Regions from separate parts of the Erwinia papayae genome, predicted to be linked through region 1. Evidence: predicted binding sites of a transcription regulator. Region 1 holds the regulator's gene; each other region holds the start of a gene.
The links. The regulator CRP, encoded in region 1, controls carbon source genes, mostly activating them, when cyclic AMP is high. The targets are predictions, from matches to a motif close to ATGTGANNNNNNTCACAT.
Positions count from the first base shown of each region.

Region 2: a site for CRP is predicted at 3,352-3,369, ahead of AC3RPL_RS14045 (nucleoside-specific channel-forming protein Tsx). Genes of this name have one in related genera too.
Region 3: a site for CRP is predicted at 2,506-2,523, ahead of msrB (peptide-methionine (R)-S-oxide reductase MsrB). Genes of this name have one in related genera too.

Region 1 is NZ_JBZCHT010000013.1:1,149,114-1,155,971, forward strand. Features, by position in the region: gene argD (bifunctional acetylornithine/succinyldiaminopimelate transaminase) at 1-274, shown strand, start outside; gene AC3RPL_RS21335 (YccS/YhfK family putative transporter) at 303-2,381, opposite strand; gene crp (cAMP-activated global transcriptional regulator CRP) at 2,437-3,069, opposite strand; gene AC3RPL_RS21345 (OsmC family protein) at 3,379-3,783, shown strand; partial or broken gene AC3RPL_RS21350 (phosphoribulokinase) at 3,813-4,630, opposite strand; gene AC3RPL_RS21355 (SH3 domain-containing protein) at 4,723-6,051, opposite strand; gene AC3RPL_RS21360 (YheU family protein) at 6,465-6,686, opposite strand; gene AC3RPL_RS21365 (hydrolase) at 6,688-6,858, opposite strand, start outside.
Region 2 is NZ_JBZCHT010000009.1:1,944,019-1,950,876, forward strand. Features, by position in the region: gene AC3RPL_RS14020 (DUF554 domain-containing protein) at 228-941, shown strand; gene AC3RPL_RS14025 (hypothetical protein) at 987-1,325, opposite strand; gene AC3RPL_RS14030 (YoaK family small membrane protein) at 1,599-1,697, shown strand; gene AC3RPL_RS14035 (hypothetical protein) at 1,813-2,178, opposite strand; gene AC3RPL_RS14040 (hypothetical protein) at 2,653-2,931, shown strand; gene AC3RPL_RS14045 (nucleoside-specific channel-forming protein Tsx) at 3,574-4,440, shown strand; gene speG (spermidine N1-acetyltransferase) at 4,588-5,154, shown strand; gene AC3RPL_RS14055 (hypothetical protein) at 5,190-5,609, opposite strand; gene mmuM (homocysteine S-methyltransferase) at 5,716-6,648, opposite strand; gene mmuP (S-methylmethionine permease) at 6,665-6,858, opposite strand, start outside.
Region 3 is NZ_JBZCHT010000009.1:763,294-770,151, reverse strand. Features, by position in the region: gene ansA (asparaginase) at 37-1,053, shown strand; gene pncA (bifunctional nicotinamidase/pyrazinamidase) at 1,067-1,681, shown strand; gene AC3RPL_RS08345 (YeaC family protein) at 1,687-1,965, opposite strand; gene msrB (peptide-methionine (R)-S-oxide reductase MsrB) at 1,971-2,381, opposite strand; gene gapA (glyceraldehyde-3-phosphate dehydrogenase) at 2,729-3,724, shown strand; gene AC3RPL_RS08330 (D-hexose-6-phosphate mutarotase) at 5,801-6,679, shown strand; partial or broken gene AC3RPL_RS08325 (MFS transporter) at 6,719-6,858, opposite strand, start outside.

The DNA.
Region 1 (6,858 bases):
GATGTTTGTGAATGCGTTGAAGGCAATCGATGCCAGTCTGGATGTGTTCAGTGAGATCCGGGGGAAAGGGCTGCTGATTGGTGCTGCTTTGAAACCGCAATATGCCGGTAAGGCGCGTGATATTCTCAATGCCGCTGCCGCAGAAGGCGTGATGATCCTCAATGCCGGGACCGATGTTATCCGTTTTGCCCCCTCGCTGGTGATTGAACCGGCAGATATCGAAGAGGGAATGGCGCGTTTTGCGGCGGCGGTTACAAAACAGTTGTCTGCTTAAAGCTCCCCCTTCAAAACGGCCTGCGTAATCAGGCCGTTTTTCTTAAACGCCGTGACAGCCAGCGACCATGATGTGGGCGATTAGCCCACGCCAGTGATGAGATAGTGTGCAGCACGTTAAGATGTCCCAGAATTCGCTGAACATGCCTTTCCAGAATAGTCACCGCCCCCTGTGGGCGTTCAGTTTTCGCTTCCATGATGTCGGTTTCCTGGCCAGGGCCATCATATTCCAGTCGTTGTTGACAGCGCTGTAGGGCGATTTCACATCGCTGTAAATAGCCTTCCGCCAACGATGGCGTCAACATGGTATGTTCCCTGGCGAGAATAGTCATGGCATTAATATGCTCAACGATGAACTGGCTGTGCGTAACCCATAATTTCATATCGGCAAGATAACGGGTATTGAATCCCGGTTCCTGCATTGCCTGGTTGAGAGAGTTAAACAGCGCATTATGGGCCTGATTAACTTTAATCCGTTGGTATGCCAGCTTCTCTGGTTGCTCCTCGCTACCCAGCAGCATTTGCAGCGCATCCTGGTAAGCGCCCAGCGCATCATGGGCATTCTGCCGCAACAGGCCACTTTGCCACTGTGGCCACAGCCAGACCATGCCGCCAAAGGCAATCAGGCATCCCATCAGCGTGTCCATCAGGCGTGGTAGTAAAAAATCTGCGCCATTCAGCGACAGGAGTTGCAGGGAATATACCGCCGTGACCGTAAACCCAACCATAGCCCAGCCATAAAATTTACGGATAAACAAATAGCTGATCAGGGTGATTGCCAGCATGGTCAACAGCACCAGAGATTCCGGGGCATGCAGCCGCAGGGTAATGGCAGCGATGACCAGCCCGGCAAAGGTGCCAAGCGCCCGGTGCTGAATTCTCACCCTGGTGGCACTGTAGCCATTCTGACTGACAAACATCACCGTCATCAGTATCCAGTACGGTTTAGGCAAATCAAAAAACAGCGCCAGCGAACTGGCAAAACTCAGCATCACCGCGAAACGGGCGGCGGTACGCAGCGCCGAAGACTTCAGTGAGAGATAGCTTTTTATCGCGGGCAGCAGTGGCAACCTGCGCTGACGGTCCGCCATCAGGTCGCGCTGATAAAGAGGGCGCTGAGTACGCAGCACGCGCGCAATACGGCTGAAATGGTAATAACAGAAGTTGCCGACCGGATTATCCGGATGCTGACGGGCAATTTTTGCCAGTGCCTGCAACTGCTTATCCATAGTAAAGCGTTCAGGTAACCGATGATAAAGAATGTCGTCTGCCAGCCTGCGTAGCCGGGCGGCAATCGTTCGGGCATTCCAGCGGATCACTGCTTCAGCGTGGCTTTGTTCTACCAGTTTTTGCACCTCTGTCGGCTGGTGCAGGCTGACGGAAATGTGCTCCTGTAAATCCAGCGCTACCTGAAAGGCGCGGGTCAGCCGTTTATGATGATTGTGATTATTGGCGGCTAGCATATGCATCTGCTGATAGCAGGTGGTGATCAAATCCACCGCTTTTTGCTGGCGGGTAAGCAGTGGCGGCAGGGCCTTTTCCGGATCGGTTAGCTTTGTCAGCAAAGAATATTTTGCCTCGCAATAATCAGCCAGCTCACGATACATCAGGCTCAATGTTTCCCGCATCGGCTGCTCTTTCCACAGCCAGAACCAGAACCAGTTGAAAACACCATACCAGACGGTGCCCAGTATATAGAGCACAGGGGGCTGCCAGATGGGCATTCTGCCGGCAAGACTGAGAGTGAAAATAGCGGCAATCAACGAACCGGGTAACAACCGGCCGTGCAGTGGACTGATTTCTCCGGTGACACCCAGCAACATGGCCATCACAAACAGGATGGCGGGCAGGGGAATCTGCTGTTCGCCGAGATACTGGATAAGAAAGCTACTAAAGGCAAAGAGGCTGCCGCCAACGGTCAGACGTTTGAAAAAACGTTTGTGGGGAGTATCCAGGCCAGCAATGTTGCAGCAGGCAGGAACCAGAGAGAAGAGTAATCCGTTTTGCAGGTAGCCCGTCAGCCATCCGACAGCGACGGGCAGACAGAGCACCATTGTCTGGCGTAATGCGTAATTAACTTCGGGGTGATAAATGATTCTACGCCACATGGCTCCCTACCGATAAAAGGCGCAACAAAACTGTTACGCCGTGGAGCAGAGTCGTTTAGCGTGTGCCATAAACCACGATGGTTTTCCCATGCGCTGAAATCAGATTCTGATCTTCCAACATTTTCAGGATACGGCCCACTGTTTCACGTGAGCAGCCAACGATCTGACCGATCTCCTGACGGGTAATCTTAATCTGCATACCGTCCGGGTGAGTCATGGCATCTGGCTGTTTGGCCAGATTAAGCAGTGTCTGGGCGATGCGGCCGGTGACATCAAGAAACGCTAAATTACCTACTTTCTCTGATGTTACTTGCAGGCGGCGCGCCATTTGCGAAGAAAGGCGCATCAGAATTTCCGGATTAACCTGAATCAGCTGACGGAATTTTTTATACGAAATTTCAGCAACTTCACAGGCGGTTTTTGCCCGAACCCACGCACTACGTTCCTGACCTTCTTCGAACAGGCCAAGTTCGCCAATAAAATCACCCTGATTAAGATAAGAGAGGATCATCTCCTTGCCTTCTTCATCCTTGATAAGCACCGCTACCGCGCCTTTGACAATGTAGTAGAGCGTTTCCGCTTTTTCACCCTGATGAATCAGCGTGCTTTTGGATGGATACTTATGAATATGGCAATGTGACAGGAACCATTCAAGTGTCGGGTCTGTTTGCGGTTTGCCGAGAACCATTCGCTGTTATCCTCTGTTGTTATCGTGCCTTAAATTCAGGGGCAGAATTCCCTGTCAGGCGATGAAATACTGAAGCGTTACCCTGTCAGGAAATTTTTTCTGGCCTTAGCTCAAAGCCTGGCTCGTTATGTCATTCCGTTTCGTCATGATTTGTAGAGTACTGACGAAAATTTTACAGTCTTTTTGTAGCATAGCTTTGCACCAGTGTCTTCTGTTCTCTTTATTCAGCATAGTGGGAAGTTTGTCGGATTGCCGTTTTTATGGCTTAAGCGTAATCTGGAGTTAATTGAATGAATTAGGAGCATTGACATGCAGGCACGAGTCAAGTGGGTGGAAGGGCTGACCTTTTTAGGCGAATCCTCTTCAGGGCATCAGATACTGATGGATGGCAACTCCGGAGATAAAGCGCCCAGCCCGATGGAGATGGTACTGATGGCGGCAGGTGGATGCAGCGCTATTGACGTGGTGTCAATTTTGCAAAAAGGCCGCCATGACGTAAAAGATTGCGAAGTGAAGCTCACGTCAGAGCGGCGGGAAGAGGCTCCCCGATTGCTTACCCATATTAATCTGCACTTTATCGTTACCGGTGATGAGCTAAGTGATAAAGCTGTCTCACGGGCAGTCGATCTTTCGGCTGAAAAATACTGCTCCGTGGCTCTGATGCTGGGTAAGGGTGTCACCATTACCCACAGTTACGAGGTGGTTGCGCGCTAAGCGCAATGTCGCCCTGTCAATGCAGGGCGCTACTCTATTTTTTTGCCTTCCATCAATCGTTTGACTAACGGCACCATGATCAGCTCCATGCCAGCCCCATTTTACCGCCAGGCACCACCAGGGTATTGATGCGGGAAATAAACGAGCCCTGAAGCATGGTCAGCAGATAAGGGAAATCGATATCTTCCAGCGCCTGAAAATGAATAACCACAAAGCTTTCGTCCAGCGACGGAATGGAGCGGGCAGCAAACGGATTTGAGGTATCAACGGTTGGCACCCGCTGAAAGTTGAGGTGAGTGCGGGAGAATTGTGGGGTGATAAAATTAATGTAATCTTCCATTGAGCGCACGACAGAATCCATCACCGCTTCGCGGGAATGACCACGTTCACTGGTATCGCGTACCAGTTTCTGTATCCATTCAAGGTTAACAATCGGCACCACGCCGCCGTGCAGCCCTTCATAAAACAGCACATCGGTAGGTTCCGGCAACGGCTGCCAGGGCGTGAAGGTGCCGGGAACCTGATTCCAGGGCACGGCTTCATCGTAGGTATGCAGATATTTGCGTGACTGGCCGTTTCCGCTTTCGCCATATTGTCTGAAGGTCTGTTCCAGTAGCGCAAAGTCATTGGCTTCAGGCCCAAAATAACTGATATGACGACCCAGGTCCCGTGCCTTACGAATAGCCATATCCATTTCTGGTCGGGTATACCGGTGAAAGCTGTCTCCTTCTACTTCAGCAGCATGCAGGTTCAACTGCTGAAATATCTTGCGGAAGGCGCGACTGGTGGTGGTAGTTCCGGCTCCGCTGGAGCCGGTCACGGCGATCACCGGATGTTTAGCAGACATAAACGGGTTCCTTGTGCATATGGACCCGCCATTGTTATCACGTTTTGTTGCTTTGTGTCATCTTCCCTTCAATCCGAAGCGGGTGAGAGAGATTATTCAATGAAGCTCAGGCTGAACAGGGGTTTGGCTGCCGGAGACAAAAGATTGGTATTTTCCGGGTAGGTTGCCAGCAGAGGGAAAAATACGGAACTACCAATAATACTTCTGCCTTCCACTTTTTGCGTATGCAATCCCCAAATATTTTGATAGGTCATTGGGACAACTTTTCCGTTAAGAGAGGTATTACCGATATACAGCATTATATGCCCGTCCACATGTATCAATGTGGTAAACGGTTTTCCGTGTTCAGCCAGATAACTTATCCGTGAATTCACATCCTGATGACTCAGATCCACCATTTTGCCGAACTTTGCCTGTGCGGCTGAATTCCTGGGCAAAAAAAGGCCAAATGGCATCATCAGGCTACGAAGTTCGGCGGAACAGTCATTATGAAAATTAAAATTCCCCCAGCCGTAAGGTTTGCCCTGCATTGAATTAATCAGGTTAGCGATATGGTTGGGTGTCATGATTAACGGCATGGTGACGACATCTTCTTTTTGGCTGGGAAGCCATTTTATCTGTGCGCTGCCATCAGTTTGTTTTACCGGAATGGCGACAAGGACACTCCCTGATTCTTTGCGCATTGGCAAAATTGTTCCGGGACGGGCGGTAAAATAAAATCTGTTACCATAAGTGACAGAAACGGGCTCTTTTATAAACGCGCCAAGCTGTTGTTGTGCTGATGCAACCCAACTGGAGACAAATGTATCATCAACGTTGGCAATATCATCACTTTTTACCCATCCCATAACAGTTGGAGAGAAAATAAATTTCCAGGCTTTATCCTGACTGGATGTCAGAATATACAGCGGGGTTCCGGCACGTATGGCTGACATTTGCAGGTTATCAAAAGGATACCCTTCGCCGGCCAGCCTGGGGTCATTAAAGATCGGGTCGATAGTGGGCAGGATTCTGATCAGTGTTTCTCTGACTGTAATAGCACGTCCTGCAGTATTATCGGGAACAGTAACATTGGCATTTATTCTGATTGCATTCTTGCTGCTTAAAGGCAGTTTTTTAAAGTTCAGGCCGTATGACTCCGCTGTGCCGGATAACCATTTTTCAATATCCTTATGAATAATAAGCTGTGCTTCAATCGGTAGTGTCCGGGTGTAAGTTTCATTCCACGGGGAACGATCGCTCAGCCCGGTACCAAAATATTTTTTCTTTAATTCAGTAAAATGGTGTTGTTGTGATTCAATGCTTATTACCGGACGATTATAATCTGGTGAATTAGATGGAATCCATTTGTTGATGTCTTGTGAATAATTAGATAATGGAAAAACAGACCTGGTCTGATCAATAATTTTTTTTCTTTTAATGTTTTTTCTCCTGAACCAATTTCAGATTGATTCAACGCATTCTGACGTCCGTGTGATGCAGAATGACAACCTGCAAGAATGCAAGAGAATATAATTATTGTTTTGATATTCATGTGTGTAGTTCCTTGTTTTTGATAAAGGTATTGGTTTTTACTTAAACAATAATCCTGTGGTTTTTCTGTCTTTTATTTTTAGTTGTTGTTGATTTTTTATTTAAAGTTTTAATTTTTTGATGCTTATTGTAATCAAATATCTATGGTTCACCTGTAGATAAAGGAAATAGTATGCATATTTTTTATTAAAATTACAGGGGTAATGGGGTGTTAATAGGTTTATTAACGGATTTTTTTTGGGTAAATTAATTATTTTTGGGGGTTTTATTGAAAATGTATTGTGCTGTCCGATCGGAGATTTTAAATTTGACTGAATTGATCCCGACGCATGATATTCACTGTTTCATACAGCTCTGACCACACCAGTACGGCTTCCCCATGACTGAGCTGTCGACGAACGTCCTCGACTTTCTGCGCCAGAGAACGTTCGTGTTCACCGTAATCGGTCCCTTCACGCAGCACAAAGGATTCAATCAGGTTATTAAGCGTTTCTGTTTCCAGTTCTTGCCAGGGAATAATCATATTAATTGTCCAGCCAGGTTGAAAGCCATTGCGGAATGCGTTGTTCCAGCCACATTTGCGGTTTGAGCGGGGTTCCGCTGACAAATCCCACATGACCACCATAACGGGTCAATTGATACTCGACGCAGGCTGGCAGCCTCTCTGGATCAGGGATGATCTCTTCACTCATAAA
Region 2 (6,858 bases), on a different contig from region 1:
TGCGCCAGCCGCAATGGTGCACGCAGGCAGGGACAGAGCTTTTTCTGTCGGGCAGACGTGGCACATCGAGTCACACAATCTGTTTATCGGCAGCAGTAAAAAAAAGTACAGTGCAGTAGCGTATTAATTGTATACAACGTCAATGGTACTGGCGCTTAAGCGGCGACATCAGTATCGACGGCGTAAAGCGAAGCGGATTCATCAGGTTATTACATCAGGAGAATGAGATGTTTACGGGACCCATAGTCAACAGTATTACCATCATTGCAGGCGGGCTGGCAGGTGGCTTTCTTGGTACAAAAATGCCGGAAAGACTGCGTGAAGCACTGCCTTTGACTTTTGGCCTTGCCTCTATGGCGCTTGGCATCGTGCTGTTAGTTAAAATCGACAGTATGCCGGTGGTTATCCTGTCGATGATTCTGGGAGCTGCCATCGGCGAACTGATCTATCTCGAACAATATATTGCCAGAATGGGCAATCTCGCCAGGGGAATCGCTGCTAAGCTGGCACCGGATACGGGTATGGAGCAAAGCGTCTTTAGCGAAAAATTCGTCGCCATTCTGGTCCTGTTCTGCGCCAGCGGTACAGGCATTATTGGTGCCATGACCGAAGGGATGAGCCACGATTCTGAAATCCTGTATGTCAAAGCGATCATGGATCTTTTTACCGCCGCCATTTTTGCCACCGTACTGGGATACTCGGTGGCATTAATCTTTATTCCTCAGTGGATAATTCAGTTTTTAATCGCTTCAGCGGCCGTGTTTATTCTGCCGCATACCACGCCGGCCATGCTGGCTGATTTCACCGCAGCCGGTGGATTTATTATGCTGGCAGCAGGATTTCGTATCAGTGGCATCAAATCTCTGCCGGTAGGTAATTTATTGCCGGGGTTAGTGCTGGTTATGCCACTCTCGTGGCTCTGGCGCGTATTCATTCAGTAAGGAAAAGATGGCCACCTTAATTCCAGGGGGGCCATTTTACTGCCATTAATTCATCGTTTTGCAATCGTAGTCGCCAGAAATACGAACTGGCTGGCTGGGTGTCGGCACCACTTCAACATGCAGCGTAGCGACACCCTGCTGATAACGGTTCTCCATCGCCAGCTTGCCCGGCGCCCGGGTATTTTTAACAATCCAGTGATATCTGACATTGTCAGTGTCGCCCGTTTTGCCGGTCCAGGTTGTTTTCACCCTGGTGGCTTTTGCATGATTAACCAGAAATACGCCAGGCTGCGGCGTATCAATGGTAAAAGGTCCACACTCTACGATGGCTGTGGCATAAGAAGTAAAAGAGAGCAGACAGCAGGCTACTGCAAATCGAAACATAGTCCGGAGCCCTTAGTAAGGTGACTTTTTCACCGCCAGTTTAGGCAATACTGGATAAACTTCCACTAATTAAATTGTAAGCCACAAGGTAAGATGTATCGTTTACTGTTCAGCAGACAGTAAAGGACCTTTTCACAGGCGGGGGATAAATTGAAACATCTGTTCATTCCGATAATGCTGGTTATTCTGGCTTTGGTTGTCGTTTTCTATTTGATGACCGATGGTCGCTACCCCTGGTAGCAACTTTTAGTGATTTGATTAGAGGAGATAAATTTGAAAATTGGTTATTTGTTTCCGGCAGCCGTCGGTATTGCGGGGATCACCTTATTAATCTGGTTTATCGCCAGCGGAGCCTGGATGCCAGGCGCCTGAGCCCGCAAAACAAAAACCCTACCTCCGGGCGTCCTCCTGCAACTGTTGAAGCACATCCAGCTTCAGCGATTCGCAGGAGGAAGGGGTAAATCCGCGTCATTCTGCCGTTAATCGTTCACGAACTGAAGTACTGCTGGCAACGATTCATCATTGCTGATAAGGCCGCCTGAGACGGCTGGTCGTTCTTACCAAAGTAATAAGTGACGCTGGTTTGATCGCCAGACGCGATCATATCTATCCATGCCACCACCGTTGACTGTTGATTATAAAGATTAAAGCGTCTGATACCGCCAGGCAGAGGATCATCCTCTCTCAGCATTAATTGATGTTGAAAGGCCGAGACGCTCAGGCAATCAGAAACCCGTAACAGACTGGCTGAGAAATCGACTTCTTCCATCCCTGGATTACTACCAACCTTGCCGAGATCAACACAGCCTGTCAGCACCAGTAACGTAGTAATTAAGAACACCTTTCTGAACATTATTTTCTCCTTAAGGCACTATTTTTTCTTACTGCCGATAAAATAAAAATGTACCGTTTTGTGTTTCAGATGAGGATTAAATCACCTCGCTCAACAGGATGATGTTTGGCACACCCTTTAATTTTGTTCAGAAAATCCGCAGGCGTGAGCAACACATCAATATGTAAATATTATTCAACAAACGGTGCCAATTAAAGGTATTTAACATCAGGTGATTTTATTTCAAAAATAATAAACCTGCCAACTCCACTCTCCGTAAGAAATAATTCCCAAACAACAAGATAGTTTAAATAAAGAAGAGCACCAGTTATTGCCAGTAATAAATAAAAACACCATGACTTATATCAATCAAATGAATCATTATAAAAAATTAACAATAATCTTATACAATCTTATCTGTTGGAACTCATTAACATCGATTAACATTGACCGCGCTGTAATCAGGATATTTATCTACTTTTAAGGAGAATTGTAATGAGAGAATTAAATTGCATTGAAGTAAGTCTGGTTAGCGGTGCCGGAACCAGTGAGGTGGTCAGCAGTCTGAATACGGTTATGGAAACCATTTCAACGACTCTGGCAAGTACTGTTGAGTCTCTTACCAGCGCAACAGACAGCAGAGAAATTTCCGGACTGTTCCGTAAAGTCATGAGCCTGACAGGTTTGTATACCAAATTAACTTTTATTACTAATCTGTTATCCTCCACCATTACTGATTCAAGCTCTTCAGAAGAAACTGTTACTGAAGCATAAGATATTTTCTGAGCAGCAATAAGATATTATCTTATATTCTGTCACCTAATCCGGGTCAGATGGATTTTATTCTGACCCGGACTGACTCAGGTTATATCGTGCTGAGTTTAAACCCCTGATATCTTTTCTCTTCCTGACTTATCACTTCTCCTTCCCACTGGCTCACAGCCATTCCCTTTTGCCCGTCGGTCAGAAAAGAGCCTTTTTTCCGGCAGCGTATAAGGAGCGAGCTCAGCTATCCGGGCCTGCGCGGTGTGGCGTTTCAACATCATTTATTCTTATTACTGAATTCCTGCCTGCAGCTGTACTTCGTGCCGTTATCAGGGTTTGTATGACCTGCCAGCCACACCGGGCTTTAACGTCACCGCTCAATACTTCCAGGCGAGCTAATGACATCAGATTTTTCAGCCTAATTCTTTTTTGTGATAAAAATCACATTTTCATTGAATGAAAATGAAACAAGCTTTGACAATTGTGAGCAATCTCGATTTCCTTAACCACGGATGATACAAGATCAACATGGCATCCGGCGCGGGTGTTTTCTGTTGTTAAAACAGCAATCCACTTCTCTCCTGATAACAATTTATCTGTGCCCACGATTCTGCCTGTGCAGAAGAGGGGGTCATAAGCATTGGTAATATAATGAAATATAAAATTGTGATGGCTGGCGCACTGGCTGCGCTCTCTTACAGTGCCTCTTCGCTTGCTGCAACTGACAACGCTGAATACGTTTCTGACTGGTGGCATCAGAGCGCCAACGTGGTCGGAAGTTATCACACCCGTTTCGGGCCTCAGCTGAATAATGATGTTTATCTGGAATACGAAGCCTTTGCCAGAAAAGACTGGTTAGATTTTTATGGCTACGTGGATGTGCCTAAATTTTTCGGGGCAGGAAACGGTAATGACCGGGGAATATGGGATAAAGGCTCACCGCTGTTTATGGAAATTGAACCGCGTTTTTCCATCGACAAGCTGACTGATACCGACCTGAGTTTCGGTCCGTTTAAAGAGTGGTACTTTGCCAATAACTATATTTTTGATATGGGACGTAACAGTGCCAACCGCCAGAATACCTGGTATATGGGGCTGGGAACCGATATCGATACTCACTCTGACGTCGGCCTGTCACTAAATGTTTATGCCAAATATCAGTGGGAAAATTACGGCGCGGCAAACGAAAACAGTTGGGATGGTTACCGCTTCAAGGTGAAATATTTCGTCCCTCTGACCAGTTTGTGGGGCGGTAAACTCACCTATATAGGCTTTACCAACTTTGACTGGGGTTCGGATTTACGTGATAAGTCTGATGCTTCCCGTACCAGTAATTCTGTGGCCTCCAGCCATATTCTTTCCCTGGGCTACGATCACTGGCATTACTCTTTTGTCGCACGCTGGTTCCACAATGGCGGCCAGTGGGCTGATGGTCAGGAACTGAACTTTGGCAATGGTCCGTTTGAGGTGAAATCAACCGGCTGGGGTTACTACCTGGTGGTTGGCTACAACTTCTGATCTGACTTAATCAATCCTCAACCGCCAGCCACTTTATCCGGCTGGCGGTGTAAATGTTTGATCTCACTCAGCTCTCCACCCGTGCCATTTCACCCCGCCAGATTTATACTTTTCCCCGCAATAATGCGTCAGCAACAAGGAAAATTTATGTATGCCATTCATACCGACCAGGGGGTAAAACTTCGTCCACTGGAGCGGGAGGATTTGCGATTCGTTCATCAGCTTGATAACAATGCCAGCGTGATGCGTTACTGGTTTGAAGAACCTTATGAAGCTTTTGTAGAACTGACCGATCTTTATGACAAGCATATCCACGACCAGACCGAACGCCGTTTCGTGGTGGAGTATGAAGGTGAAAAGGCCGGCCTGGTTGAACTGGTTGAGATCAATCACATTCACCGCCGCGCAGAGTTTATGATCATCATCGCGCCCAGCCACCAGGGCAAAGGACTGGCGGGTAAAGCGGTACGGCTGGCGATGGATTACGGCTTCTCAGTTCTGAATCTTTACAAGCTCTATCTGAGCGTGGATAAAGAGAATCACAAGGCCATCCATATCTATTCCAAACTGGGATTTGAGGTTGAAGGCGAGTTAATCCACGAATTTTTTATTAACGGCGAATATCGCAACACTATCCGCATGTGTATTTTCCAACAGCAGTATCTGGCGCTGTACAAGCCACCTCAGGCGATGGTGCGACCGGCGGCACAATAAACGCTGAGGGGCATACAGGACGAATGCCCCATTATTCAGCTGCGTGCGCCCACCGGATTCATCACGGTTTGCACTTTAGGTGGTTCAATGTTGTACATCCCGCCATTGAAAGGATCAACAATCAACCACCCCGGAAAACCACCGAGGGGAATATTGCCGAGGATATACCAGAGATTAGGCGTCTCTTTTAACGGAATGGTTTGCGGCACATAACCGGCACGTTCCAGCTGAAGCGTGTATTTTTTCTTACCAAAATAGCTGCCGTCCGATTTTTCCAGCGTCACAGTCTTTGGCGTCACCCCTTCTGCCACCGCCCTGCCCGTTTCATCCTGCACGACAAATTTCACTCCCTGTGGCCAGGTCTGAATCGCCACGTCCTGGGTTTTATTTCCAACAATGGTTGCACACCCGCTCAGCCACCACGCTGAAGCCAGTGCCAGTAACAGCATTTTCATAAAGGTTCCTGAGCAGTAGAAGTCAGATAAGTCTAAACGCAGTACGGCGGGTTTTCATTATTAACGCCCGACAACTTCGGGCGTTATAAAGCAAATTTCCAGTCTGTTATCGCGGGTGGCAGCACCGGGCAATCGCGGCAATATCCGCTGGCGTGGTTCGGCAGCACCCCCCGATGAGTTTTGCGCCCAGCTGTTGCCAGGAGGGAAGAAAATCAGTCAGCGAGCAGGAAGACGCCTCACTGTGCCATGTTTTACTGATGGCATCGTACTGTTCACCTGAATTGGGATATACCACCAGCGGCTTAGCCGTCAGGGAGGATAAGGTCTGCAATGCAGGCGTTACCTCATCGAGTGCAATACAGTTAACCCCCAACGCCACGGCCTGTGGACAGCTGTCCAGCAAGGCAACCAGCTGGCTTAACGGCGTCCCGTCGCTCAGATGCTGGCTATCACGCAGGGTGAAGGTAAACCAGGCTGGCGTGGAGGGAAATTCCTTCAGCAGCGTGACCAACGCGTCGATTTCAGCATATGAAGGCAGGGTTTCACAGGCAAGGATATCCACTCCCGCGTCAACCAGAGCACGGATACGCGGACGATGGAAATCCATCATCTGCGGCGCTGGCAGGGAATAATCCCCCCGGTATTCTGAGCCATCAGCCAGAAATGCGCCGTAAGGCCCGACCGAACCGGCAATCAGCAAGGCTGCCTGAGGATGCCCGGCAAGGTAATCTGCTCTGGCGCGGCAGGCCAGTTCCACGCTACGGGCGATCAGCTGGAGCGAATCAGCTTCACTGAGTCCTCTTTGGGCAAATCCCTGCGGTGTGGCCTGATAGCTGGCGGTAATCGCCACCTGCGCTCCCGCATTGAAATAATCAAGGTGCACCTGGTAAATCAGCTCCGGGTTTTCAATTAGCACCTTAGCTGACCACAGTGCATCGGTCAGATCGCAGCCACGAGCTTCCAGCTCGGTCGCCATCGCACCATCCAGAACCAGTCCGGCGGACACCTGCTGTTGTACGGTAAGAGTCGTGTCTGGCATGTTAACCCTCTCCTGTTCAGTTGCGTTTATTCAGCCGCTGCGTCAAATAATAAGCAGCGTAGCACAGCGCCACAAAAGGCAGGCCGCAGTACAGAGCAATGCGCTGCGACGGGTCGAATGCCAGCCCCACACAGGCCAGCAGACACAGCAGAAAGCCAAGAATCGGCGTCAGCGGATACCAGGGCGCACGATATTTCAGGCTGGAAAGCG
Region 3 (6,858 bases), on a different contig from region 1:
CTTATAATCCGCCTTTTGGCAAGCCTGAGTTAATCCATGCATAAAAAATCCATTTACGTTGCCTATACGGGCGGAACCATCGGTATGCAACGTTCCAGCCACGGCTATGTTCCGGTGTCGGGCCACCTGCAAAACCAGCTGGCTGACATGCCTGAATTCCATCGTCCTGAGATGCCAGACTTTACTATTCATGAGTATCAGCCATTGATTGACTCTTCGGATATGACACCGCAGGACTGGCAATCGATTGCGGATGATATCAAGGCCAATTACGATCAATACGATGGTTTTGTCATCCTTCATGGCACCGACACCATGGCATTTACCGCATCAGCCCTGTCATTTATGCTGGAAAATCTGACCAAACCGGTCATTGTGACAGGGTCACAAATTCCGCTTGAAGCGCTGAGATCTGACGGACAGCAAAATCTGCTGAACGCCCTGTTCATTGCGGCGAACTACCCGATCAGTGAAGTCTCGCTGTTTTTCAACAACCACCTGTTTCGCGGCAACCGTACCACTAAAGCTCATGCCGATGGTTTCAACGCTTTTGCATCGCCTAATCTGCCCCCGCTGTTGGAAGCCGGAATACATATCCGCCGACTGAATACACCACCCGCCCCGATGGGCAAAGGCCAGCTGATTGTTCATTCGGTTACCCCGCAGCCTGTTGGCGTGGTCACACTCTATCCGGGAATTTCAGCTGATGTGGTAAGTAATTTCCTGCGCCAGCCGGTTAAAGCGTTGATCCTGCGCTCGTATGGCGTGGGCAATGCTCCGCAAAACCCGGCCTTTCTCAACGAACTGAAGGAAGCGTCAGCGCGGGGCATTGTGGTCGTTAATCTGACCCAGTGCATGTCCGGCAAGGTCAATATGGGCGGCTATGCCACCGGCAATGCTCTGGCGCTGGCTGGCGTAATCAGCGGTGGCGACCTGACGGTGGAAGCCACCCTGACCAAGTTACATTTTCTGCTTAGTCAGGATTTAACCACTGAGCAGGTCCGCCAGCAGATGCAGGTTAATCTGCGTGGTGAGCTGACTACCGAAGAATAATCAGGAATAAATTATGACGATTCGCCAGGCGCTGTTACTGATAGATCTACAAAATGATTTTTGTCCCGGCGGCGCGCTGGCTGTCAGCGAAGGCGATCGGGTGATTGCCATCGCTAACCAGTATGCAACGGAGTTTCATCAGCGTGATCAGCCCGTGCTGGCGACCCTGGACTGGCATCCCGCCGATCATGGTAGCTTTGCCTCGACTGCGCGCCAGCCGCCCTGGACCAGCGGAGAACTCGATGGCCTGTCTCAGGTGTGGTGGCCCGATCACTGCGTTCAGGGCTCTTCAGGCGCAGAACTGCATCCCGCGCTGCATCAGCATCTGATTACCGAGCGTTTCTTTAAAGGCCAGACTGTCGACGTGGACAGTTACAGTGCCTTCTATGATAACGGGCGCCGCAGTAAAACCTTGCTGGACAGCTGGCTGAAAGAGCAACAGATTGTGGCATTGACGGTGATGGGACTGGCAACCGACTACTGCGTAAAATACAGCGTGCTTGATGCGCTGGCCTGCGGATACACGACAACCGTTATTTCCGCGGGCTGTCGTGGTGTCGATTTACAACCGGGTGACAGTGCTCGGGCGCTGGAGGAGATGGCCACAGCAGGGGCCATTATCCTGTAGCGATATTACTGCAAACGGATCGGCATCCGTTGATCATCAGTAATACCAAACTCTTCTTTCAACTGCTGTTTGCTTTTCACTACCAGCTCGCCGCCCTTTCCCACCGTCATATGCTGCGGCTGGTCGTTATGGCGGGCCTGCCAGAGGAGAACAAGTTGCAGACTGTTCTCTTTTTGCTCGGGGGTCAATGCCACCCCATCCGCCCATTTTCCCGTTTCAACTGCGGTGACCAGACGTTGGTATACGTCAGGGGTCATCGCCGCAATTATCTCATCCAGCGCCATAGCGACTATCCTTTAATGTTATTGCCATCATCACTGGTAAAACTCAGCGAGGCGGAATTTACGCAGTAGCGTTCACCGGTTGGCTGAGGTCCGTCAGGGAAAACATGCCCAAGATGTGCATCACAGCTGCCACAACGAATTTCAATACGCTGCATCCCGTGTGAGTCATCCTCAAGATATCTGACCGCGTCATCATTACAGGGCTGGTAAAAGCTGGGCCAACCGCAACCAGAATCGAACTTACTGGCTGAAAGAAATAGCGGCGTGTTGCAGACCAGACAGTGATAAATGCCGTCATCTTTGTTGTGCAACAGCTTGCCGGAAAAAGGCGGTTCAGTGCCCCGCTGCTGTGTAACGTAGCGCTGCATTTCCGTCAGCTCAGTTTCCGGATGCAGTGATTCAGGATGATTAACCATAATGTTATTCTCAGGCGGGCGTTTGAGATCAGAAATTATAGCTGCAGCCATACTAACAAATATTTAACATCGCCGGGAGCTTTTTTACCTTGCGCAGAAGTCTGAAACTGATCTCGGGATAAAATTGTGACCATGATCACTCTTTAGCCTTATCACCCCTTTATATTCAGGCAGGATGCCTCAACATTGGGTACTTAGCGGCGTCAGAGGAAGTTGCAAAAGCGTAATAATTCCTGTCGTTCGGTTTGATTTGTCGCAACTATTGAACCGATTCCGCTTGACGCCTGACAAGCTTTTTGTAATTTTACAGCCAACCTTTTATTCACTAACAACAGCTGGTGGAATATATGACTATCAAAGTAGGTATCAACGGTTTTGGCCGTATCGGTCGCATCGTTTTCCGTGCTGCTCAGCAGCGTTCTGACATCGAAATCGTCGGTATCAACGATCTGCTGGACGCCGACTACATGGCTTACATGCTGAAATACGACTCCACCCACGGCCGTTTCGATGGCACCGTTGAAGTCAAGGACGGCCATCTGGTTGTTAATGGCAAAACCATCCGCGTTACCTCTGAGCGTGATCCGGCCAACCTGAAGTGGAATGAAATTGGTGTGGACGTGGTTGCTGAAGCCACCGGTATCTTCCTGACTGACGAAACTGCACGTAAGCACATTGAAGCAGGCGCGAAGAAAGTTGTGCTGACCGGACCATCAAAAGATGACACCCCTATGTTTGTTATGGGCGTGAATCACAAGTCTTATGCCGGTCAGGAAATCGTTTCTAACGCCTCCTGTACCACTAACTGCCTGGCACCGCTGGCGAAAGTCATCAACGATAAGTTTGGCATCGTTGAAGCGCTGATGACCACCGTTCATGCAACGACTGCAACGCAGAAAACTGTTGACGGTCCTTCGCACAAAGACTGGCGTGGTGGTCGTGGCGCATCGCAGAACATCATCCCTTCTTCTACCGGTGCTGCTAAAGCGGTGGGTAAAGTTATCCCTGAGCTGAACGGTAAACTGACCGGTATGGCGTTCCGCGTTCCAACGCCAAACGTTTCTGTGGTTGACCTGACCGCACGTCTGGCTAAACCGGCTTCTTACAAAGAAATTTGTGAAGCAATCAAGTCTGCTGCTGAAGGCGAGCTGAAAGGCGTTCTGGGCTACACTGAAGATGAAGTGGTTTCTACCGATTTCAACGGTGAAAAACTGACTTCCGTATTCGATGCAAAAGCAGGCATCGCCCTGAGCGATACTTTCGTTAAACTGGTTTCCTGGTACGATAATGAAACCGGCTATTCAAACAAAGTACTGGATCTGGTTGCTCATATCGCTAAATAAGCGTCACAAACAGATTCTGAAGGCGACTCCGGTCGCCTTTTTTTATGCCTGTGAAACACTTATTTTAAATCCTTTTCATTCAACTTTATCCCCAGGTCGCCCGGTTATTATGAGTGAGCGGCTATGCCCGTCAATTTCATATCCGTCAGCACGGTTCCTGAAGAGTAAGAACCCGATCGCGGGTTGAAACTCGGGTGTATCATAAAGCGCCATAATGATAAAAAATGTTTCGTTTAACTCAGGATGGTGAGAATGAAACATCAGGGCAGGATATACACAACCCAAATGAGACAGACAAACTGTCTCACTGGATTGTCGGATTTGGATAACTCTGATAAATCAAATACGCCGTTACAGACAGCAAGACTAACTATAGACGCCATGCAAGCGATAATCTCTATCCTTAAATGCCAATAATCATGAAAGACATTTTTTATAGCATCCTCGTTTTTTAAAAAACATCATCTCTTATTTTTTTGGCAACTTATTAATGATATTTTGCCAGTTATTACTTTGTTTTTCCACTCTCTTTCTCCATCCACGGAACTAAATGATATGATTATCATCTTTATCAAAAACCTCAAGGCTGGTTATTTTTTCCTTCAGGAAATTTATTTCCCACCCAGATCTGAGCAACAAAATCAGGTGACATTTTACACACCACCTTTTCATTTTCTTTTGTTGTGCCATGAATAATATATTTATTTAATTCAGCCCCCCACTGGCTGAATTGTTTTTGTCAATTTTACCGGTGTAAGTTTGAATGGCAGAATTATTCTGTCAGATAAAATATTTGTTACCTGAATCGACCTTCCTCCATTATTAAATGTGATATTATGACGATATTTACCATCTGAACTTTTAATAACTTTTATATCTGCAGATTTCACTTTACCTGGCAAAAATCGCAAATCAATCCCTTTCGGATTTAAAATTAAATGACCATTTGAATATGAATTTTTGTATTCACCGCTGACATGCAGAGATGCCCCACTGTTGAATATCCTTGTTTCAACAATATTTGATATGTTTTTGATATTTTTATGAATACCAGAAAGATTATTAGCTATATCGTTGTTATTCAGACTTACCCTATCGCACGTCCAGTTGTGTTTATAATTTTTCTTTCTGATTTTGTTAGCATGTAATATTCCCCTTGATTAAATTTTTGTTGTAACGTTCCATGTACTTTGCTTTCACATAGCTTTATTTAATATAACTATAAGAGTCGATCAGATATAATAAAACGACTATTTATAGTTAAAATTTTATAAGTAGGAAATCAGCAAGACTAAGCTACTCGGCCTGGTGGCTGGTATATCAAATTCGATTTGCAGTTAATGTGAGCCCGGTGGACTGAATTGCGAGTTAGTTATCACTCAAAGAGAGCCAGGGGTGTTTTCATTTGCAGTAAATGTGGGCCAAAATTTGCACACATTGCCCGTCGAAGAGATGTCGATTGCGAACCGCTACAGCCATAACATTATCCTTGTAGCCATAAACCTCCGCTATCAGGCTGATTGCGATAATTTACCTCTCGCCTTAATATGAATACTGTACAGATAGTTGATGCATGCTATAACCGCAGGAACTGACCAGGGCTGAAAAGTATTAATAAAAATCCGTGATATGATGAATTCATTGTCTGAAGCGGGCAAGAATCTAACAAAATTGTTTGGTGATCACAGAATAAAAAATAAGTCATATTGATATTCCTCCTGTTTCACACTGTTCATTATGAATGATTTACCTCTTCTGGACAGATAAACAGACTGTTGTTGATGACATGGTTCCGACCACTGCTCACGGATCGCTGGTAGCTGATGATGTAAAGATAAAAGTATTTTCAGGGTTAGTTCTGTTTACAGGTGTGATAACCCGGGCCGCTTTGCTTATATTGATAAACCAAAAATGGAAATGGTTTGAGTGTTCGCAAATTGTCTCAATTACTGCTGTAAGGTGTGGTTTCATCTTGTAGAATGAGATAGCTGTTTATCTGTCATAATAATTATTGAGTTCCAATGTTGAACAGGGGCAACTTCGGTCGCCTTTTTTGATGAATGAAAAGGACTGATTATGAACGAGAAGCTTTTTTCACTGCCGGTACTGGAACAAATTACGCCCTGCATTTCTCTCCGTCAGATTGGCGAACTACCGGTATTAATCATTGTGCACCCGGCAGTACGTGCCGCGGTGACTTTACAGGGGGCCCATCTGATTGCCTGGCAACCCGCCGCAGAAAAACCCGTCATCTGGCTGAGTGAGAAATCCGCATGGACCCAGGGTAAAGCCATCAGGGGAGGTGTGCCGGTCTGCTGGCCATGGTTTGGCCCGGCTGGAGAACCCGCTCATGGTTTTGCACGTACATTGCCCTGGACGCTCTCAGCTCATGATGAGAATGATAAAAGTGTCATGCTGACACTGATGTTAAAAAGCGATCGGCAGACTCTGGAGCTGTGGCCACACGAATTCACGCTTCTGCTGCGCTTCCGCTTTACCGATAGTTGTGAGATTGAACTTGAAGCACACGGTGACTATGAAGCCACTGCGGCACTGCACAGCTATTTCTGTGTCGGTGATATTGCTGACGTTGAGGTCAGCGGCCTTGGACCTGATTTTATTGATAAAGTTAACAGCGGCAATGCCGGGCATTCTGTTGACGGTAAGCAAACATATCCTCATCGTATTGACCGTATTTACACCCAGCCGGAAGACTGTAGCCTGATCGGTGATAAAACAGGCAACCGTATGCTGGAAGTTTATCATCATCATCAAAGTGACGTTGTCACCTGGAATCCGGGACCCGAACTTTCACAAAGCATGACGGATATGGCAGATGATGGATACAAAACGATGGTTTGTGTCGAAACAGCCCACGTCTCCTCACCGATGAAAAGCACCGCAGAATCACCAGCACGACTGTCGACAACAATCAGAATACGCAAAGGCAAATAACCAGGAGATAAACAACGGGGCAGTGCTTTACCCGCTGAATCAGGACTTTGCTTCTCCCTCTCTGGTCAGCAACCTTATTGCCGGGACTAAACTGGTTGCCAGAGTGGCAACCAGAACGGCAACCGCTGAGATTATCAACACCGTTTTATTACCCAGCTGCAAAGCCAGTGGGCCAGCAG